4 regions of the Rhodococcus sp. MT28 genome follow, and region 3 is predicted to be linked to each of the others. Evidence: riboswitches for the same ligand, from Rfam matches in the RefSeq annotation. Region 3 holds a riboswitch; each other region holds the start of a gene.
What was found. A riboswitch is a leader RNA that binds a small molecule or an ion and turns the genes downstream of it on or off. The one in region 3 is predicted to bind cobalamin.
Positions count from the first base shown of each region.

Region 1 (5,502 bases), on a different contig from region 3:
ACCCTTCGCAAGTACAAGCCCGAGGTCAAGATCGTGGGCGTCGAGCCCATCGACTCGCCGATCCTCAACGGTGGCCAGCCCGGCCCCCACAAGATCCAGGGAATCGGCGCGAACTTCGTGCCCGACGTCCTCGATCGCGAGATCTACGACGAGATCATCGACGTCTCGTTCCCCGATTCCATCGAGGTCGCTCGCGCACTCGGCACCAAAGAAGGCATCCTGGGCGGCATCTCGTCCGGCGCCATCGTCTGGGCAGCACTCGAGTTGGCGAAGCGTCCGGAAAACGCCGGCAAGCTGATCGTGGCTGTCGTGTGTGACTTCGGCGAGCGTTACATCTCCACCCCGCTGTTCGAACACATCCGGGACTGAGACTTGTGAGTATCCTCGGGACAATTCGCGAGGACCTGCAGGCTGCGCGCGGTCAGGATCCTGCCGCGCGCAGCAATGTGGAGAACGCGCTCGTTTATTCAGGGCTGCATGCTATTTGGGCGCATCGGGTTGCACATCGCATGTGGGCCGTCCCTGCGCTACGCGGCCCGGCGCGAGTGCTCTCGCAGCTGACACGCTTCGTCACCGGCATCGAGATTCATCCCGGTGCCACCATCGGTCGACGGTTCTTCATTGACCACGGCATGGGCGTCGTGATCGGGGAGACGGCCGAGGTCGGTAACGACGTGATGCTCTATCACGGCGTCACTCTCGGTGGTCGCTCGCTCGAACAGGTCAAACGTCACCCGACGCTGGGTGATCGGGTAACCGTCGGCGCTGGTGCCAAGATCCTCGGACCTGTCGTCATCGGTGAAGGTAGCGCTATCGGCGCCAATGCCGTTGTCACCAGAGATGTTCCGGCCGAATCCATCGCGACGGGTATCCCGGCGGTGGCGCGGCCACGGACCACCAAGGAAAAACTGGTGGACCCGAACAGCTACATCGATCCGGCGATGTACATCTGAAGCACTCCTTCTTCGATGGCCACCCTCGTGTAGACGGCGGGTGGCCATCGGCGTCTGTTCAGGCTCGCGTCAGGTGCCACCCGCGACGTCCCAGTACGACGGCCGTCGCAGCGCCCAATGCTGCTCCGATCAAGGGATAGCAGGCCAGGACGAGCCAGCGCGGTCCGTCTAAGGGCTCGTAGGCGGTGGCTATTGTCGACTCGTAGTCCCGAGCCATCTGCACGTCCCGGAACGGTACGTAGGAACCCTGATAGACGATGGTCTCGTCAGGGCTGGTCATCACGTCGATCAGACTGCCCACCAGGGGAATTCCCCCGACGACAAATCCCAGAACCGCCAGAATCACGATCAGTGTGCGCATCGCCCGAGCCTATCGCCCGGCCGGAAGTTCAGACTGTGATCGACGGTTCTTCGGGGGTCGAGAGGGTCAGGATCGCCCGCACGACACGTGGGCTCTGCTCGAGTGAGCGCTCGAGTTCGCGCAACGTGTGGGCCACACGGGATTCCGCGTAGTCACCGACCAGGTCGACGCTGGCCACCAGGTAGACCTGTCGCGGCCCGAGGTATTCCATACGCAGGAACGTGATTCGGTTGATCTCGGGCAGTTGGGTGAGAGCTTCGACGGCTGCTGCCCGCAGCGTCGGTGAGGCCTCTTCGCCGACCAGGAAGCGGCGGTTCCGATCTATCAGAATGATTGCGATGACCCCGAGGAGAATGCCGACGAAGATGGAGCCGAGGGCGTCGGGGATCGGCGAACCGGTGACCTGGTGCAACAGAACACCGACGAACGCGATGACCAAACCGATAAGTGCCGCAGCATCTTCGGCGAACACGGCCCGAGTCGTCGGGTCGGATGTGTTGAGTGCCTGGGTCATGACGTCGCGGTTCACGGCGGACGCTTCGTTTCGGAGTTGTTTGTACGCCTGCCGGAACGAGATGCCTTCGAGGATGAACGAGACGCCGAGGACGGCGTAGGCGACACCGAAGTCGGACGCCGGTTCGGAATGGAACAGTTCCTGGATGCCATGGGTGATCGAGACACCCGCGCCGAGTGCAAACAGTCCGAGGGCGGCGAACATCGACCAGATGTAGGCCTCCCGGCCGTAGCCGAGTGGCTGGTCTCGGTCGGGAACCCTTTTCGAGCGGCGGTTCGCGATCAGCAGCAGCACTTCGTTGCCGGTATCGGCCCAGGAGTGGGTGGCCTCTGCGACCATCGATGCAGATCCGGTGACGATGGCGGCCGCCGTCTTGGCACCGGCGATCAGCGCGTTCGCCGCAAACGCCAGTACGACTGTCGTGGTGCTCTCGTCGGCCGATGCTTCCGTTTCGGTGCTCACGATTCTCAGGCTAGGCGGGTGACGACGGTTTCGTGCGGTGACGCTCGGCGACGGAGTGCAGCAGTGTGGCGACGGCGTCGTGGAACTGCGTCAGGCCCGGCTCTTCGACGGGAAAGTGCCCGCACCCGTCCAGCATCACGAATTCGGTGGGTGCGTTGATGCGGCGGAGGAACTGCAGGCTCAGTTCGGGTGGCGTCCATCGGTCGTCGGCCGGGTGGGTGAGCAGAACGGGCGTCGTCCGAAATGCTTCGGGTGCGGTGTGCTCGAACGAGAAGTAGCTGCTGAGGAATCCGAGTGGCACCCGAACACTGCCACCGCGCGGATCGGTTGCGCACAGCGTTGCGAGCTCCCGATTGCTGCTCATGTTCGCCACGTCGGCGACCCAACGGATGGGCACGCGGATACGGCCCACCAGTCGTTCGGTGCGCCGCATCAGGGGAGCGCCGTAGACACCCATCGGGCCGAACCGCGCCGCGGCAGCTCTGGCCGATGGATCCGAGGGATCGAGCAGGCAGGTAGCGACGACGGCGTCGGCCAGACCGGTCCGCGCGGCCACCTCGTAGGCCAGCAGACCGCCGATGCTGGCGCCCAACAACACAAGCGGCCGATCGTCGGCCGCCTTCTCGGCCCGGACGAGATCGCAGAGGAGATCGACCCACTGCTCGTACCGGACGCCGGCGGGATCGGCTACGACGGTGTCGCCGTACAGCGGAAGATCAGGGAAGAGGACTTCGGCTCCGAGTTTCACGCCGATCCCGGCGAACGGCCACAACGCGCCCGAGTAGCCGCCGGCGCCGTGGATGCCGAGAACACGAACCGGCGCGTCTGGAACCACGGCCCGTGCGACGTGGACGGTGTTGCCGTTCCACTCCCACCACGTCGGGGTCGGCGCCGGCATGTGGTCGGTGTACCGGTCGGGCATAAACTTCGAGTAATCGGCGCTGGTCACCTACACAATTCTCGGTATCGGCGTCGCGGCTGACAACTCGCATCGGAGGACCGTGTCGACTCGGCGGAAAAGGCCCTCCCAGCAGCGCTCGAGGGCTACCTACGACGCGATCCTGGAGGCAGCTACTCGCGTTTTCGCTTCGGAAGCCATGGCAGCGACCACCAACCGGATCGCTGACGAAGCAGGGGTGTCGGTGGGCTCGCTCTACCAGTATTTCGGCGACAAGTACGAGATCCTCTCGGAGTTGGCGAACCGTCACGTGAGTGCTGCGCGGGAGAGTTTTGCGCTCTGCCTTGCCGACATCGTCGAGCGTGAGCTCACCCCGGACGAGGCCGTGAGGATGTTGGTGGAGTGCGCGGTCGAAGTGAACAGTAAGCCGCGAGAGTTCTTTCACCTGCTCTACGATCAGGTTCCGCGTACGCATGAGCTCATCGAGCAGGTCGAAGGAATGAATCGTCAACTGGTACTCGGCTTTTCGGAGTACCTCCAGAGCTACGGTTTCAGTGCGGAGGATGCGTTGTTGACGTCGCGGCTGACCGTGACTGCCGTGGACAGTCAGGTGCATCGGGTTGTGCTGGAATCGGATTCACCCGAAGAACTTCGAGTGCGAACGGAAGCCGTCGTACGGCACGCGAGATCGATGATCGGGTCGCAACCTTGATCCGGTGTCGAGAATGGTGACCACAGTCCGTTATGGTTCTGACGTCATCATCGAGGTAATGGGAAGTCGGTGCAATTCCGGCGCGGTCCCGCCACTGTGAGGTCGTCCCTGCGTCGACCGTAGCCAGATACCACCCTCGTTGACGTTGTGTCATGCCACGAGGATGGATCGGTCACACCATGAATGCTGTTGGCGGAGCTCTGTCTCCACCTACCCACCTGCCTTCGCCGAAGGCTGGTGCGCCTCGAGGACGGCTCAGTCCGGGTATCGTGCTGCCCGCTCTGCTGGTCGTCGCCGTGCTCTCTGCTGTGTGCGCGTTGGCATTCGGATCCGAGATGCTCCCCGTGTCCACTGTGGTGGACGTGGTGCACTCGCGCTTCGGAGGCCCACCCGTCACGCGTTCCGAACTTGCGATCGTGTGGGGGATCAGAGCACCTCGGGTACTGCTCGGTCTGGCCGTCGGCGCTGGTCTTGCCGTCGCCGGCGCGGTGGTGCAAACCCTCGTCCGTAACGCTCTTGCCGATCCCCACCTGCTGGGAGTGTCGTCCGGCGCGAGTGTCGGTGCCACCGCCGTCATCACCACCGGACTGTTCGCCGGCGCGGGAGTGTGGGCGCTCAGTTTCGGCGCGATGATCGGGGCGTTGGGAGCTGCGATTCTCGTCTTCACCATCGCGACGCTGCAAGGCGGTATCACTCCACTGCGATTGGTTCTGACCGGCACCGTTACCGCATCCGCCCTGTCGGCGATCGCGAGTTTTCTGGTGCTGCGTACCAATGATTCCCAGGCCGCGCAGTCCGTATTGTTCTGGCTCCTGGGAAGTTTGGCCGGGGCATCCTGGGACAAGTTGTGGGCGCCGGTCATCGTTGTGTTCCTGCTGACGGCAGCGGTGTTCGCCCTGCACGGTTGGCTGGATGCGCTGGCGGCCGGACCGGACGTCGCGGCTTCGCTCGGTATTCCCGTCCGAACCCTGCGAAACGTGCTGTTCGGCGTGCTGGCAGCGTTGGTCGGCACGATGGTTGCAGTGTCCGGCGCGATTGCCTTCGTAGGCTTGGTCATACCGCACGTCACACGCATGCTCGTCGGAGCCAGACATCGAGTGGTGTTACCGGCGGCAGCACTGATCGGCGCGTCCTTCCTGGTGTGGGTCGACGTCGTGGCGCGGACCTCGTTGCGGCCGACCGAGATCCCGCTGAGCGTGGTGACCGGGGTGATCGGGGCCCCGCTGTTTCTCCTGCTTCTCGGCCGTCGGCGCTACCGATTCGGTGGCAGTTCGTGAGCGCCCGAGCCCTGGCGCTGACCGCGTCCGGAGTAGTTGTCCGCATCGACCGTCGAACCATCGTCAAAGGCGTCGACATCGCGGCCGACGCCGGTGCAGTAGTCGGCGTCGTCGGTCCGAACGGATCGGGCAAGTCGACGTTCTTGCGTGCTCTCGCCGGTCTCGGGCCGATCGCCGGCGGTGACATTCGTGTCGGCGGCGACTCCGTGCACGCGATGTCCGCGCGGTCGAGGGCCAAAGCCATTTCCTTTGTGGCGCAGGAAGAGCAGAGTCCCGCCGATTTGTTGGTTCACGAGTACGTGAGTCTGGGCCGCACGCCACATGC
Region 1 is NZ_JBXAFD010000012.1:60,311-65,812, reverse strand. Features, by position in the region: gene cysK (cysteine synthase A) at 1-369, shown strand, start outside; gene epsC (serine O-acetyltransferase EpsC) at 375-953, shown strand; gene AC1Q6C_RS29010 (hypothetical protein) at 1,012-1,314, opposite strand; gene AC1Q6C_RS29005 (cation diffusion facilitator family transporter) at 1,343-2,290, opposite strand; gene AC1Q6C_RS29000 (alpha/beta hydrolase) at 2,301-3,239, opposite strand; gene AC1Q6C_RS28995 (TetR/AcrR family transcriptional regulator) at 3,292-3,900, shown strand; cobalamin riboswitch at 3,917-4,052, shown strand; gene AC1Q6C_RS28990 (FecCD family ABC transporter permease) at 4,170-5,177, shown strand; gene AC1Q6C_RS28985 (ABC transporter ATP-binding protein) at 5,174-5,502, shown strand, end outside.
Region 1: linked by a shared signal. The riboswitch ahead of AC1Q6C_RS28990 (FecCD family ABC transporter permease) and the one ahead of AC1Q6C_RS15785 (cobaltochelatase subunit CobN) in region 3 are both predicted to bind cobalamin.

Region 2 (5,502 bases), on a different contig from region 3:
GTTGCCAGACCGTCCCCGACTCCCGAAAACCTGCTTGCGCGAGCGCCGCCAACTGGAAGTCGACGGCCGTGGGCGCAGTGGCGTCACGTCCGGCGAATCTGCGCTCTCGCTCGTCGGTCATTGGTCCGATGCCGGGAGTTGCCCGCAACTCCTCCCACCAGCTCTCCCACTCGGGAGCACCGGCAGCAAAGGCGGAGCGTTGCGTCTGCTCGTCGTGAGCCTTCGCCCATCGCCCGATGACAGGGAAGCGGCTGTCGAAACGAAAGTGATCACCGTTGAGCAGGACTCCGTCCGGACTCAGCAGTTCGCGGCACTGCCGGTACACCTCGACGAGCTGCTGCGGTTGCAACCAGTGCAGCGCGGTTGTCGACACTATCGCCTGAACCGGCGCAGCCACCGAATTCGGCCAATCGGCTCCCGCCAGATCTGCGTCGATCAGCTGCAGTCGGTCACCGAAACGCGTCGACGACTGGCGGGCGAGCTCCAGCAGCATCGGGTCGTAATCGATCCCCACAACGCTCGCATGCTCGAACTTTTCGAGAATCCGGGCGCTCAGTGAACCCGGCCCGCAGGCCAGGTCGACAACCGTGAACGGGGCGTGCGCGTGCTGCAATTCGAGGACGTCGAGAATCACGTCGAAGCGCTTCTCACGGTCGGCGATGTATGCCGCCTGCTGGTCGTCCCACCGACGCACCAGTTCACTGATCTGCGCGGACATCTAGACCACACCCAACTGGCGCAGCCCGTCGGAGAGCTGTTCGATGCCACCGACATTGCGGATCGAGGGATCCATCGTCGTTCCTTCGAGGATGATGTAACGCTTGTTCTTCACTGCGGTGAGCTTGCTGGCGACCGGGTCCGATTCGAGGAACGCGATCTTGTCTGCGGCACTGTCGCCGTCTCCACCGCGGTCGAGATCTGCGAGCACCAGCACGGTCGGGTCTCGATCGAGGACACTCTCCCAACCGATTTCGGGCCAGTACTGCTTGTTGTCGTCGAAGGCGTTCTTCGCACCCACCGCGTCGGTCATGATTCCCGGTGCACCGCAGCACCCGGCGAAGTACGGAGTCTTCGTGGCTGCGTACCACCACGCCAGCGTCACGTTCTCAGCTCCCAGTGCCGCCGTGGCGGTGGCCGCGCGATCCTTCAAACTCTCGGTGAGCTCGACACCTTTGTTCTTGACATCGAACAGTGTTGCCACTTCGTCGATTTCGTCGTACAAGTCGTCGAGCGTGAGGGCCTTGCTCTGCTCGGCATCCTGACCGGTGCACTCGCTGGGTGACTGATATGTCGCGACACCGAGGTCGGTGAACTTGATCCGGTCGGCGATGCCCTCCGAGGTGAACGTGTAGTTGAACGTCGTTAAGACCATGTCCGGTTCGCGTTCGAGGACACTTTCGAATGACGGGAACTCGGTGTCGAACGCCTGGACCTGACCACGCGCCTCGCGCAGTTCGGGGAGGACATCGTCATCGCTCATGGCGTACCCGGCCATCCGGTCCTGCACTCCCAGCGCGAACAGCATCTCTGCTGCAGGTTGATTTACCGCGATTGCCCGTTCGATCGGTCGCTCCACCGTGACGTCTCGGCCACAGTTCTGGACTGTCACGCGCGATTGTTCGGAAGAGTTGGATTGTCGGGCAGCACTGTCGTCGGAGGAGCAGGCAACCAACGACGCGCTCAACAGGGCAGCGACGGCGGCGGCGGGTAGGCGAAGTCTGGACAGACGCATGGAATCTCGTTCTCGCAGGGGCTCGTTCGCGGAGCCCGTTACCGTGTGAACAGGCGCCTGTTGACCCCTGCTGCCAGCCGGTATTCGGACTCGAGATCGCCCCACCCGAGCGCCTTCCCAGATTCTCATCCAGTGGCGTAAGCCCGGGCGGTCACCCTCACCGCTGCGCGTCAGTTCCGGATTCACACCGGATTCCCTGACCCCCTGTGTGGAGGTCCGCTGGCACAGAGGAACTTATCACCGCAGTGCACCGCCGGTCAGGTCGGCTGGTGTGAGGCAATCAGATCTCGATGGCCAGGTCGTCGATGTCGGTGAGGGTTCCGCCGTCGGCGAGGATGCGCTCGTAGTTCTCGCGTCGACGGAGGTCGATTTCGGTGTTGCTGACGCCCTCCTTCCAATATCCGAATATCGCGACGTCGTTTTTGTCGAGTCCGACGGTCGATCGAAAGTGCTTCCGGATTGCGCGCATCTCGTTGCGTTCACCGGCGCCCCACACGACGTAGCTCGCGGGATTGGCGAGCTCGCGTGCTCGTACCGCCAGTGGGCCGTCGGGCTCGGCCGGATCTGCGCTCACGCGGTGAAGCTCCAGGCCGGGGAGGGTGGGCAGTTCGGCGAAGGCGACCTCGTCATCTGTTGTGACCCAGCCGATTCCGACGACGTCGGTAGGTAACTGCTCGATGATCGAGTGCAATGCGGGTATTGCGGTGCCGTCCAGAAAAAGTGCGATACGTCGACCAGGAACATCAGGGATCAAGAAGTGTGGCCGCGGACCGGTGAGGCCGAAGGTGTCACCGACGGCCAACGCTGCTGCCCACCTCATCATCGGACTGGTCTGTCCGTGGCGGACCACATCGACGACGATCGATCCGCTCGCTGAATCGTAGGAACGCACCGTGTACACGCGCGAAGCGTCGTCGAAGGCCGGCCCGAGATTCATGCGTACGGTCACATTCGGGCGTGACCAGGTCGGATCGTCGGTCGACTCCGTCAAACGAGCCGTGATCCGCAGCAGGTGATCGCTCGGTCGCTCCATTGCTTCGACGATCGCGAGAACGTCGTTGAGTCCGCGATTGTGGTCAGCGGTCCGTAGGACGGTCGTCGGGGGAGTTGTTGTGCGCGAGGCGTCTGCATGTGTCATCGACTGTGCTCCTGGATCGGGTTTTCGGGATGCCACCAGGTTAGTGCTGCCTAAGTCGAGCGAGTTGTCCAGAAGTGACATTTGATTACCTGAATGATTCGGGTCTCGAAACGACGCGGTTGAGTGAGTGGTGCCGGCGCTGCTACCGTGCCTGTGATGTCCATACGCCGCTGTTCTCTCGCTTCCGGCCGTGCACTGCGCACGGCCCGATTCGGCGTAGCGACTTTCCGACGTGGGCGTAAGGCGATCGACCGCCGCCCGTCCGGTCTTGTCTGGATCGAAAGAGCCTTGGCCGCACCGGCCGGATCCGTCTGACATTCGCTACTTCGGCGAGCATTGCCTCGCCGAGATTTCGCAGTGCCACACCTGTTGCAGTGCTGCGCATTTCCCGTACCTGAGGTTTCTCGCGGGTGAGTTGTGAGTGTCGGCGCCACCGAGCCTGGAATGCCAACCAACTCGTTTTCGTGAAAGGTACACAGCAATGAATCGTTTCGAAGGTCGTCGTATTCTCGTCACCGGCGCAGGATCTGGAATCGGGCAGGCCACCGCGCTGCGGTTGCTCGCCGAAGGTGGCCGCGTGGTCGCTGCCGACATCTCCGAGCAGGGTTTGGCGAACACCCGGAAATCGGCAGAACATGCTTCGACGGAGGATCGCCTCGACACCGTCGTCGTCGATATCGGTGACGAGGGTTCCGTCATCAAGGTTGTGGGTCAGGCGATTTCGTCTCTCGGGGGATTGGACGTACTGGTCAACGCCGCCGGGATACTGCGTGGTGGGCACACCCACGAGACCTCGCTGGACCTGTGGAATCAGGTGCTCTCCGTGAATTTGACGGGCACTTTCCTCGTCACGCGCCAGGCACTGCCGGCTCTCCTTGCCACCGGCAACGCAGTCGTGGTGAATTTCAGTTCCACCTCCGCTGCCTTCGCGCACCCGTACATGGCCGCGTATGCCGCAAGTAAGGGAGGAATCCAGTCCTTCACTCACGCACTGGCTCTCGAATACGGCAAGCAGGGTCTGCGTGCCGTCGCGGTGGCTCCGGGCAGTGTGAAGAGCGGAATCACCGATACTACGGCGTCGTACTTGCCGGAAGACACCGACTGGTCGCTCTTCGGCAAGTTGTCACCGATTCTGAGCACTGATCTGGAGTCCGGTGGTGCCCCCATGGCCGGGCCGGAAAGTGTTGCGGGAGTTATCGCGATGTTGGCATCCGACGATGGTGCCTTCATCACGGGCACGGAGATCCGGATCGACGGCGGCACGCACGCCTGATTCTGCGTCCGTCTGACGGCCCGCACAGGCAGGCCGTCAGACGGACGCCGTCATTCTCGCGAGCGAGTGATGGCGGGGACGACGTAGGAGTGATCGAGCACGGCGGGCCAAGGTTCGTACATTCTCAGTACCGGTCGGAAATCCCCGCGCGGTGCGGGCAGCCAGTTTGCCTTCGCCGTGGGATCTTTCGGCTCCTCGTGGCTGATCGTGATCGTCAACGCACCGTCGGCGTCGTGGACGATTCCTGGAGTGCGGTCGCCGATCGAGTATCGGTCGACGGGATTCGCCACGAGGAAGAAGTCCGGCACCGAGTACATCGTCAGCGACCAGAAGGCGCTCACCGGCGGAGTGGGGTCGAGTCTTATTGTGTAGGTGTGGGTTCCGTTCAACTGCTCGCCCTGATCGTCGACGTAGGTCATGATGTACGCCGCTTCGTAAGGGTGGTTGCCCCACAGCCCGCCCTTGGCAGCCGCGGCGCGTTCGACGATGCGCAACTTGGGATCGGCGATCTTGAATTGTGGATCGTCGATTGTGCCGACCTCGAAGTAGTCGAGGTTGTAGTCGAAGGCGTGGAATGTGAGCTTCCATCCGTTGACTTCGGGGCTGGAGCCTTTCGTGAGGGCCTCGAGCAGGTTCTTCTCACCGATCGTCAATCCGTCAGCCAACGCGGCTGCCTCGTCGGCAGAGAGTGAAGCGGCAGAGTGTGAGCTATAGGGAGAGGCCCCGGGCTCGTCGATTCCGATCGGGGAGAAGGAATCCTGGAGTTCTCGATCGCGTGGGGCCGGCGGAAACGCCTGTGACCAGATGCGGAGTTTCTCGAGGAACAGGAGGTCCTGGCTTACCCCGGGTTCGGGCACTGGGAGACCCGCGGAGTTTCCGGTGGAGTCGACGACGGTCAGCGTGGTGGCGTCCTGCAAGGCGTGCACCGCAGGGAGGTCGTCGTCGCCACCGCATGCCCACCGGCCCACGATCGACGCAATGTTCGTGGGAAATCTGATCACCGTGGTCTGGTCCGCCGGGGTTCCCGTCCAGGTGGGTGGGACGAGAAGGAAGTCTCCGCTCTTCGTGCCGGTGGCCCGATGCCCGACGTAAGCGAAATTGTTTGTCCAGGCGTCCACGAACTGGAGGACGTAGTAACGGCCATCGGTATCGGGGACGTGCAGCGCAACGGGGCCGACAGAGAGATCGATCTGCGCCATGGAATACACGGTGTCGTTGTTGATCGTGACGAAAGTGTCTGCCGGCCCGGCCAGTGTGCGGGCGTGGCTGAAGGTGTTGAAAGGTGCGGCGGGGTTCGCTCCGACACCGTTGTGAACATACCGATGGACCTGGTCGAGATTGAAAACGAGGGGAAATCCG
Region 2 is NZ_JBXAFD010000016.1:48,520-54,021, forward strand. Features, by position in the region: gene AC1Q6C_RS30290 (class I SAM-dependent methyltransferase) at 1-718, opposite strand, end outside; gene AC1Q6C_RS30295 (ABC transporter substrate-binding protein) at 719-1,732, opposite strand; cobalamin riboswitch at 1,791-1,971, opposite strand; gene AC1Q6C_RS30300 (siderophore-interacting protein) at 2,013-2,870, opposite strand; gene AC1Q6C_RS30305 (hypothetical protein) at 3,027-3,185, shown strand; gene AC1Q6C_RS30310 (SDR family NAD(P)-dependent oxidoreductase) at 3,352-4,143, shown strand; gene AC1Q6C_RS30315 (DUF1254 domain-containing protein) at 4,194-5,502, opposite strand, start outside.
Region 2: linked by a shared signal. The riboswitch ahead of AC1Q6C_RS30295 (ABC transporter substrate-binding protein) and the one ahead of AC1Q6C_RS15785 (cobaltochelatase subunit CobN) in region 3 are both predicted to bind cobalamin.

Region 3 (5,502 bases):
CGGGGGTCGACCGAACAGTAACCAGACGAGCGCACCGAGTACAGGCACCGCGATCACCAATGCCGACCACCAGAATTTGCCGCCCGAGCGTTCGAAGTCAGTGCGCACGATCGCCACGAGCGCGCTAATCGTGATGAAGATCCAGGCAAGAACGAAGGCGGTGAAGGTGATGTCCATCCAAAGCGGAATGGTGGGGTTGTGGGTCGATTCGTTCACGCTTCCAGACCACTTTCGACGACTGTGCCTTGATGAAATATCACGGTCCACCGATTCTCGGTGAACCGCCAGATGGATGATCGCTCGGTAACTCGTTGCGCTTGCGCCAGCCGGTAAGTCACCAGATACGTGTCAGGTGCAATCCGGCTCAGCGCGGGTCGGTCAACCCTCCATCCGAGTTCGGCCGCGTCGTTCACTTCGCCGCGGAGTCGCCGGGTCTCGACTACGGACTGCACGTAGTCGCGGGTGTATCGCGCACCGGAGGCTCCGATTTCCCGGAACTCCGGGTCGACGACCGCATCGAACTCGTCTCGTGACATCGCTACTCGAGTTCGGTGAAACAGAGGTTCGAACTCCATCAACTCGTCGAGGATCGGGCGCAACTCGTGCGGAGTCGTCACGACTGCTCCGAGAACTGCGCCCTCATCTCGATACCTATCTCCGCGTGGCGCAGGAGGAAGGCCTTCTCGTCATACCCCTTGCGCCGCAACCAGAGAGTGACCTCGCTGTTGCATTTGCTCGCATTGCACGAGCGGCACGCCGGTGCGATGTTGTCGAGTGTGTAGCGCCCACCGCGGGAGATCGCCAGCACGCAGTCACGTTGCGGCGACTCGTCCGGCTCGCCGCAGTACGCGCAGCCACCCCAGGCCGCTTTGAGCGCGGACCACTGCTCGACGGACAGGTCGTGCTCCATCAGATCCATTCGGCGTTTCCGTTTACGCGCGTATCTGGCTTTCCGGGTCCGGTTGACGGGCATGAGGCCATGCTATCGCCGTGCGGCGTTCACTCCGGGTAGCGCCGCGGGGTGAACACCTGACGGCCCGAACCGGTTTCGACGACGGTTGTCATCGACGAACCGACGATGAGCAGCGTCCGCATGTCGATCTCGGAAGGCTCGAGCTCGCCGAGGGTCACGACGCGAACTGATTCCTCGGCACCGGCAACATCGCGCCCGATGACGACGGGAGTCTCGGGGGAGCGGTGCTCGAGCACGAGGTCCTTCATGGCTTGGACCTGCCACGTCCGGGACTTGGACGCCGGGTTGTAGACCGCAAATGCCATGTCCGCGGATGCAACTGCCGAGATACGGCGCGCGACGACATCCCACGGCTTGAGGCGATCAGACAACGAGAGCACCGCGTAGTCGTGCCCGAGGGGAGCGCCGACGCGACTGGCGACAGCGTTTGCCGCCGTCATGCCGGGAAGGATGCGGACCGGCACCCCGCGCCACTGGTCTTCGGCGGCAACTTCGAGAACTGCTGCAGCCATGGCGAATACGCCGGGATCTCCCGATGAGACGACAGCTACACGGGCGCCGTTCTTCGCCAGGTCCAACGCCATCGCGGCGCGTTCCGCTTCGACGCGGTTGTCGCTGGAATGGCGACGCTGGCCCGGACGCGTCGGCACGCGATCGACGTACGGGCCGTAGCCGACGAGGTCGGTTGCCAACGAAAGCTCATGCGCCACTTCGGGTGTGGTCCAGGCGGTGTCGCCCGGCCCGAGTCCGACCACGACCACCTCGCCGCGAGACTCGGCTGCGGGTCGAGGGTTGTTCGACGGGCTCGGAACGATGGCGATCGAGAAGTACGGAACTCCGTCCGGGTCGACCTCGGCAGCGGATTCGACGCGTTGACGTGTGGTGCTCGCGCGCTCGACGTAGTGAGCTTCATCCAAGCGGCCGGAATCCTCGAGCGATTGGAGGACCGGTGGGAAGGTACGTCCGAGCTTGAGGATGGCCGCGGCGTCGGTTTCCTTGAGCCGCCTGGTCAGCTCGGCCTGCGGCAACGTTCCGGGCAGGATCGTGAGGATCTCTTCACCCTCGACCAGCGGCTTTCCGAGTGCAGCAGATGCCGCGCTGACGGAGGTGACGCCGGGAATCACTTCGGCGTCGAAGCGATCGGCCAGTCTCTTGTGCATGTGCATGTAGGAGCTGTAGAAGAGCGGATCGCCGGCGGCGAGCAACGCGACGGTTCGACCGGCCGCGAGGTGAACTGCCAGCCGTTCGGCAGCTGCTTCGTAGAACTCGTCCATCGCGCCCTGGTATCCGCCGGGATGATCAACGGTCTCGGTGGTCACGGGGTAGACGAGGTGTTCTTCGATCTGTCCTTCGCGCATGTACGGCGCTGCAACTCCGCGGGAGATGCTCTTGCCGTGCCGCGCGGAGTGGAACGCAACCACATCGGCCTCGCCGATGACGCGGGCTGCCTTGACGGTCACTAATTCGGGATCGCCGGGGCCGATACCGACACCCCAGAGCTTGCCTGCACTCATTCGACTTCGCTCGCAATCGCATTGACGACGGCCGCGGTGATCGCGCTGCCGCCGCGTCGGCCGCGGAGAACGAGATGATCGATCCCGCTGGCGTGTTCGATGAGGGCTTCCTTCGACTCGGCAGCGCCGATGAAGCCGACCGGACCTCCGACGATGGCGGCCGGACGGGGTGCGCCGGCTTCGATGAGGTTCAGGAGATGGAACAGTGCGGTGGGTGCGTTTCCGATCGCGACAACAGCGCCCTCGAGCTTGGCTCCCCACAGTTCGAGAGCAGCCGCCGAGCGAGTGTTGTCGATGGTCGACGCCAGCACGGGAACCCGCGGATCGCCGAGGGTGCAGATGACGTCGTTGCCGGCGGGCAGACGCTTGCGCGTGATGCCGGCAGCCACCATCTGGGCGTCGCAGAAAATCGGCGCGCCGTCGCGCAGAGCTGCGCGCGCAGCCGAGACGACACCGGGTGTGAAGGCGACGTCGTCGACGAGATCGACCTGGCCACTTGCATGAATCATGCGCACTACAGCTTGCGAGACATCCGCCGGGAAACGGCTCAGGTCGGCTTCGGCCCGAATGGTGGCAAAGGACTGGCGATAGATTTCCGCGCCGTCACGGATGTACTCGATCATGTGCCACACGATAGAGGCATCACCGATCGGGCGGATTCACCCGGTAACCGTCACCCGTCGCGATCACATCCGCTACGTCCCCGCGGGGACGTCCACAACTGCGGTCGCACCCGGCCCAGTGCTGGCGCCCGACAACGGGAAGTTCTGCCTGCTCGACGGCGGTGATCGCGTCGGCGCGCACATCGGCGAGCGACTTCTCGCATCCCGGACTTCCGGTGCAGGCGGTGACCTCGAGCCACGGTGAGTTCTCGTCGAAGATCAACCCCATGGGTGCCAGCACCCGGACTACCTGCTCGGCTGCCCATTCGTCGAGGTCGAAGATATGCACCGATCGCCACGGTGTCACGACGACGGGCTTGTCGACGGCTGCGAGGAACTCGGCCAGCCGAGCGTCGAGCAGTCCGAATCGCAGGCCGCCGCCCAGAGCTACGGTCCCGTCGCGCTGCTCGAGCCAGCCGATAGTAGGCCGTGCATCCGGCGTGAGGTCCGCAGCACCGGTGGACTCGGCGCTCAGACCCAGCTGCTCGAGGGTGCGTTCGATTCCGTCCGGAACCTCGGCCAGGCGCCAGTGCTTGTCGCGGACGTCGAGGAATGATCGAGCCGCCTCGAGGAGCAATTCGACGGCGTCGTCCGCCTGGACGAGATGAGTGGTGTGGTGACCGGCGAGCACCAGTGAATGCTCGGTGGCGCTGCGCGCATGGAGTCCGAAATCGCCCCGTAGCCCGGTGATGTCTCCGCGCCCGTCGTCGAGGGTGAACAGGGTTCGCCCTGGCAGATCTGCCAATGCTTGATCCGCTTGGATCGCCGAATCGAGACGGTGGACCAGTTCACGAATGTCGGCGACGCCCCCGATACGGCCGGACAGTGGGGACGCGAGGATGTTGCGCACTCGTTCGTGCGTCGCGGACGGCAGCAGACCGGCCGAAGCGATACGCGCCGCGAAGGCTTCGGGGTCCGAGACCGAGCGCAGTTGTACGTTGCCCCTCGAGGTGAGTTCCATCTGCCCGTTGCCGAGATCGCGCGCTGCGTCGGCGAGCGTCTGCAATTGGACCGGGGTGAGGAGTCCGCCGGGTAGGCGCACGCGTGCCAGTGCGCCGTCGGCGGCGTGGTGAACTTGCAGTGCACCCGGGCACGCGTCTGGCTGTGAACGGTCCGTGGGCATGGCTCCAGGGTACGACCTGTCATGAGTGCCTTCTGCGGACCGGTAGCATCACCACCACCAGTGACGGCAGTTGAGGAAACCGGTGAGAGTCCGGTGCGGTCGCGCCACTGTGAGTGTTGCTCGAGCGGGACGTGTTTCCGCTCGGAAACACGAGTCAGACCCTCAACCGCCGTCGATGACAGATCTGTGCCACGGGGCGCGAAACCCCAGGAAGGCTTCACCCGTGATTCTTCTGCTCTCCACGTCCGACACCGATCTGCTGAGCGCCCGCGCCAGCCAGGAAGCCGGCGACGGCGTCTCCTATCGCTGGGCCAACCCCTCACGCTTGCTGGTCTCGGAGGACTTGCCGCCCTTGCTCGACGGCGTCGACCTCGTGATCGTTCGTATCCTCGGTAGCCGTCGCAGCTGGGAAGACGGCCTGGACATGGTCCTCGCCTCCGGACTCCCCGTAGTCGTTCTCGGCGGCGAGCACGCGCCGGACGCCGACCTCATGGAGTGCTCGACGGTTTCCGCCGGTGTCGCTGCCGAGGCTCACAACTACCTGGCCGAGGGTGGCGCACAGAATCTGGCACAGCTGCACCACTTCCTGTCCGACACCGTCCTGCTCACCGGCCACGGGTTCGAACCGCCGGCCCACCTGCCTTCCTGGGGCATCGCTGATTTCGCGCCCGATCTCGACTCGGCGAGCGGTCCGGTCATCGCAGTTCTGTACTACCGCGCCCAGCATTTGGCCGGAAACACCCGGTACATCCAGGCGTTGTGCGACGCGGTCGCCGAGGCCGGTGGCACCGCGCTGCCGATCTACTGCGCATCTCTGCGAACCGCAGAAGCCGAACTTCTGAGCACGCTCCGCCGCGCCGACGCCATGGTCGTGACAGTTCTTGCTGCCGGTGGCACGAAGCCCGCGACCGCGTCCGCCGGTGGCGACGACGAAGCCTGGGATGTCGCCGCACTCGCTGCGCTCGACGTCCCCATCCTGCAGGGCCTGTGCCTGACCAGTAGCCGCGCCACCTGGGACGAGAACGACGACGGACTGTCGCCTCTCGACGTCGCGACCCAGGTCGCGGTGCCGGAATTCGACGGCCGCATCATTACCGTCCCGTTCTCCTTCAAGGAAATCGACTCCGACGGACTGTCCACGTACGTCCCCGACGTCGAGCGCGCTGCCCGTGTCGCCGGGATCGCGGTCCGTCACGGCAAGCTGCGCCACATTCCCACCACCGAGCGTCG
Region 3 is NZ_JBXAFD010000003.1:690,275-695,776, reverse strand. Features, by position in the region: gene AC1Q6C_RS15815 (PLDc N-terminal domain-containing protein) at 1-216, opposite strand, end outside; gene AC1Q6C_RS15810 (nuclear transport factor 2 family protein) at 213-617, opposite strand; gene AC1Q6C_RS15805 (HNH endonuclease) at 614-973, opposite strand; gene cobJ (precorrin-3B C(17)-methyltransferase) at 1,000-2,487, opposite strand; gene AC1Q6C_RS15795 (precorrin-8X methylmutase) at 2,484-3,110, opposite strand; gene cobG (precorrin-3B synthase) at 3,130-4,272, opposite strand; cobalamin riboswitch at 4,324-4,456, shown strand; gene AC1Q6C_RS15785 (cobaltochelatase subunit CobN) at 4,496-5,502, shown strand, end outside.

Region 4 (5,502 bases), on a different contig from region 3:
ACGAGTTCGAGCAGGGGCGCAGTTTCGGAGTCTTTCGGGAGTGTCACTGTTCTGGCCTGTGTCACTGTTCGAGCCTCCGATACTGCCGGTAGAGCATCCAGACGAAGATCGGTGCACCCACGAGGGCCGTGATCACTCCGACCGGAACTTCAGTGGATTGTGCCACCGAGCGCGCAGCGGTATCCGCGGCAACCATCGCGACGGCGCCCAGCAGGGCTGCAGCAGGGAGCAGTCGAATTGCTCTGGTGCCGACGATGAAGCCGGCCAGATGCGGGATCAGCAGACCGATGAAACCGATTCCACCGGCAACGCTGACTGCTGCGCCCGCCAGTACGGAGACCGCGAGCAAGGACAACACACGGAACCGTCGGACGTTCATACCGAGTGCAGCAGCCCCGTCGTCACCGGTCTGCAAAACGTCCATCCATCGCGAACTGAACAGAAGGGCTGTGCCGACGACGGCCAGTGTGATCGTCGGGAAGATCAGCGTCGACCATCGTGCATCACCGAATCCGCCGGCAATCCAGTGCATCACCGACGTCACGTGCCGATCATCGGCCAATACCAGGATGCAAAAGGTGATGAGCGCCGAGAATATCTGGGCGAGCGCGACACCCACCAAAATGATCGCGGTCGGCTGCGGATACCGGCCGCCGATCAGCAGTGCGAGAAACAACGGGATCATCGCCCCGACGAATGCTGCGACCGGAATCGTGAAAACCCCGAGGAGGCCGGCGCCGAAACCCAGCACCGACACGAGCACCACCATGAATCCCGCACCCGACGAAACTCCGAGCAGATACGGGTCGGCAAGAGGATTCCGTGTGACAGCCTGAGCAACAGCGCCCGACATCGCCAACGAAGCACCCACCACCGCGGCAGTGAGTGCACGTGGCAGGCGGGAGTCGATCACGATCGACTCCCGCGCCGCGGTCCACCACGTCTCGAAAGTCCCTGGCGCCAAACGGGCTCCGACTATCGCCCAGACGTCACCGACGGGAATGCGAACCGATCCCAAGGAGACGGCCAACCCCAGGACGATCGCCAAGGCGACCGCCAAGCCGACAAGCAGGGCGCCGTACCCGTAACGCGTGCGGGTCACTTCGCCGCGTCAGCGCCTGGATGGAAGGCTGTTGCGATGGTCTGTGCCGAACGCACCAACCGTGAACTCTCGAACAGGTCAGCGAGAGGAACCACGACGAACCGGTTCTGCTGCACAGCAGGGGTGGTCGCCATCAACGGCTGGGCACGGAGGAAGTCGATCTTCTGCTCGGCTGTCTTGTCGCCGTAGTCGATGACCACGATCGCCTGGGGTGCACGCTCGGCAACAGCTTCCCACGATGCGTCGATGTAGGGCTTTGTCCCTTCGGCGAAGATGTTCGAGACGCCGGAGTATTCCGCGACCAATTGACCGACGCCGACTCCGCCGATGGTCGTCGGAACCTGGTCACCGCTGTCGTAGAAGAAGGTCGGTACCGGCGCCGCGTCTCCGACCGAAGCGCGGACGGAATCGAGACCATCGCTGATCTCCTCTGCGACCTCGCGGGCGGAATCTTCGACGCCCAGGACTCGACCGAGTTGCGTGTAGTCGTTCTCGAGCAATCCGATGTCGGGGAACCCGGTGCCACAGTATTCCGAGAAGAGGAAGGTGTTGATTCCGCGCTCGCCGAAAGCGTCTCGGGAACGGCCTTGCTTCTCGTTGAAGGCACTGGTCATTCCTCCGACCACGAAGTCCGGATCGACGTCGAGAACCTGCTCCATGCTGGGGAACGTATCGGAGAGGCTGGGAATCTTGTTGAATACATCGGCGGTCTCGGCAGTTGGCGGGTTGTCGCTGTACGCCCGCCCGACAATCCGATCACCCGCGCCGATCTCGATGAGGGCTTCGGTGACGTGTCCGTTCAAAGACACGATGCGCTGCGGCGGCGAATCGAAGGTCATCTCGCGATCGCAGTTGGTCACGGACACCGGCTGTGCGAAGGATTCCGCAGCAGACGCCGACTCTGATTCCTGACCTTTGGAACAACCTGCCGAAACCAAGGCGACCGCGATGAGAACAGCGGCGGCGCGGGACGGGGAGAACTGAAGTGACACGGGGACCTCGTAAGGGCTCTGAGCCACGAATGAGGATCCGACAGACAACTCCGCCCGCACGCTGATCCTCGGCCAGAGCTCCTGCTGGACTTCCTTTTCGTAGACCACGACGAATGGATGTCGCACACCGCGCGGCGGGTAATCGGGCTTGCCGACACTCGGTGACTACCGAGAATCGACCTACCGTTGCGGGTCAGCGCCGGATTCGGACCGGCTTCCCCCACACGCGTGGCTTGCAAGTGCTTCGAGCAGTATGCATGACGTTTCCGATTCAAGACCAAACGCCCACTACAGTCGATCTGGCCAGACGCCCCCACACACCGGAGTTGATACATGACACGCTGGGCCCAAACCGTCGTCGCCCGGAAATGGTGGGTACTGAGCCTCGCGGTTCTGATAGTTCTCATCAGTGGGGTGTGGGGACTCGGAGTGTTCGGCAAGCTCAGCCAGGGCGGCTTCATCGATCCGGGCAGCGACTCCGCGAAGGTCGCCGACATCATCGAAGACAATCTCGGACCGCAGACCCCGGACATCATCGCGATCTACTCGCCCACGGACGGCAAGACTCTGGACGACATCGGGCCGGCAGTGACAGCCGCCGTCGACCAGTTCAAAACCGAAGTGCCGACCGCTTCGGTGAAATCGTATTGGGGAACAGACGCCGCAGCGAAGGCCAGCCTGCTCTCGAACGACGGATCCATGGCGGCCGTCGCGATCACGTTGGCACCGGACTCGGGCGTCACGCCCGCCACTTTCGCCGATCTCCTGCCGAAGCTCGAAGTCGAAGGTGCCGAGGCACAATTCGCGGGTAACACCGTCGTCGGCGTCGCATTCAACACCAAGCTCGAGAAGGACCTGGTGGTCGCCGAAGCCATCGCCATTCCGATCACTCTGGTGCTGTTGGTCTTCATCTTCGGCGGCATCGTCGCTGCTGCCGTGCCCGTGTTCGTGGGTGTACTCAGTGTCCTGAGTGCTTTGGCGGTTCTGCGAATCCTCACGCTGATCACCGATGTGTCCTCGTTCTCGATCAACGTCGCTTCTCTTCTCGGGTTGGGACTGGCCATCGACTACGGACTGTTCGTGGTCGGTCGGTTCCGTGAAGAACTGAATTCGGGCTCGGACCCGGGAGCGGCTGCTCAGCGGACAGTTCTGACGGCGGGTCGCACCGTCATGTTCTCGGGTCTACTGCTGATCTGTGCGTTCAGCGGCATGCTCGTATTCCCCCAGGCCGTCATCCGGTCTCTGGGCTTCGGCGCGATCGCTGCGGTATTGAGCGCGGCCGTCCTGTCGCTGACCGCTGTGCCTGCGCTACTTGCCATTCTGGGGCATCGCATCAACGCCCTGACATGGCGCAAGGATGCGGCGCAACGCGGCGAGGAACGCTCGCGCAAGTTCTGGGGCCGCGTCGTCACGTGGGTGATGAAGCGTCCGGTCGCAGTCTCGGTGACAATCGTGGCTGTGCTGCTCGTGATGGCCTCGCCGCTGCTCGGCGCCCGGCTGGGAGAACTCTCGTACACCGCACTACCGGACAACGACCCCGCTCGCGTTGCAATGGACACGTTGGTCAACGACTTCCCGCAAACCGGAAATGGCGCAACGATGATCCTTCAGGCCGAGGACGGGAACACTCTCACCCCGGCCGAAGGTGCAGCGATCGCCGAGTCCGCCGGTCGAGTCGAGGGCATCGGTCAGGCGACCGTCGTCGCGAGCACCAATCAACTCGTCGCGGTTCAGGCTCTCTACAGCGAGGGCTCTACACCCCAATCACAGAGCGCCGCAGTGACAGATCTGCGTGCGATCTCCGCTCCCGACGGAACGGTGCTGCTTGTCGGCGGCGGTCAAGCCATGGTCGACGACGGCAACAACGCCGTCCTGCACTGGCTACCGGTGATGATCCTCATCATGGTCGGATCCACCCTGATCCTGTTGTTCCTCGCGTTCGGTTCGGTGGTGCTGCCGATCAAGGCGGTGCTGATGGCAGCCCTGAGTCTCGCGACCACCTTCGGTGTCCTCACCTTCGTCTTCCAGGACGGACACGGCGTCGAACTCCTCGGGGTCAGTCAAACTCCGCTGGAGGCGACGTTTGTCGTGCTCATCCTGGCGGTGGTGTTCGGATTGTCCACGGACTACGAGGTTTTCCTGATGTCACGGATGGTCGAGGCCAAGAACGCGGGAGCGACGACAGAGGAAGCGGTCAAGTTCGGAACCGAGCGCACCGGCCGCATCGTGACGGCTGCCGCCTTACTCCTGATAGTGGTGACGGGGGCCTTCGCAATGTCAGGGCTGTCAGTGATGAAGTTCCTGGGCGTCGGCATGATCGTCGCGCTGATCGTCGACGCGACCATCATCCGCATGTTGCTCGTGCCCTCGCTCGTGAAGTTGATGGGCGAAGCGAACTGGTGGGCTCCTGTGTGGATGAAAAAGGTTCACGCGAAGGTCGGCATCGGCCACTGATCGCGACTGGATCATGTCGCTGAAGAGTGCCTGGGATCCTGCGGAGAGCCGTGTTTGACTAGGGGTCGTGGATGACTTACCTGAGAGTGTTGTGGTCGGCTCAGCAGTGTTTTCGCGTGTCGACTCGGACGATTCGTTGGCGTGCTGGACATCGAGCATCGATGTCCAGGGGGTCGGTGACTCCAGGCCGGTGAGTCTGGTTATCGAGCCGGCCACCGTGCCGGAGTCTGCGGTGTGTGAGCTCGCTGCGACCGTGATGGCCCGGTTCGGTGAGTTTGCCGAAGTCGCCGCCGATTACCTGCGTCAACAGCTGCGTGGGCCACAGTTCGGCCTCCGCCACTCCGAACTCGTGGAGTTGGACGCCACGGAGTCACTGTTCGGCGAACCTGAGGCGGTGATCTGGGCTGACGGAACCTGGCTGCTGCGGTTCGCTGAGTCAAGGCTCGAGATGGCCGATCCTTTCGGGATCGGTGTTCTGTTCGAAGGAACGACCCCGTATGCGGTCGAGGACTTGTCGGGCGCTGAACCGGCCTAGGGTTTGCCGGCCTGGCCACTCCATCGCCTCGACGATGGTGCGCCGGTCTACTGGCGGACGGCGCATGGCCTTCACACCCTCGGAACAACGGCCGCCCACATCTCATCCGAAATCACGTCACGCGACGCAAGGACGAGTGCGCACCCCACTGCGCCCGAAACTCTTCAGCAACAGACCTAGTGGATTTCCCTGATCGGGCAGTCGTCCTCGAGGATGACTGCCCGATCGTCTAAATCGCCCCGCAGGGCGATGTTCTCCGAAGCTGATTTCGTCAGACTTGGAGCATGACAATTTTCGAATGGATCCTTGCAATCCCCGCTCTTGCGCTTGCCGTCGCGTTCTTGTTCTCCGGAATCATCTCCGCGGGCATCGACTTCGACGCCGAGGACGGGGTCATGACGCATTGATGTTCGTTTCCC
Region 4 is NZ_JBXAFD010000005.1:126,103-131,604, reverse strand. Features, by position in the region: gene AC1Q6C_RS20390 (ABC transporter ATP-binding protein) at 1-65, opposite strand, end outside; gene AC1Q6C_RS20385 (FecCD family ABC transporter permease) at 62-1,102, opposite strand; gene AC1Q6C_RS20380 (ABC transporter substrate-binding protein) at 1,099-2,094, opposite strand; cobalamin riboswitch at 2,211-2,356, opposite strand; gene AC1Q6C_RS20375 (MMPL family transporter) at 2,428-4,548, shown strand; gene AC1Q6C_RS20370 (hypothetical protein) at 4,616-5,083, shown strand; gene AC1Q6C_RS20365 (hypothetical protein) at 5,368-5,490, shown strand.
Region 4: linked by a shared signal. The riboswitch ahead of AC1Q6C_RS20380 (ABC transporter substrate-binding protein) and the one ahead of AC1Q6C_RS15785 (cobaltochelatase subunit CobN) in region 3 are both predicted to bind cobalamin.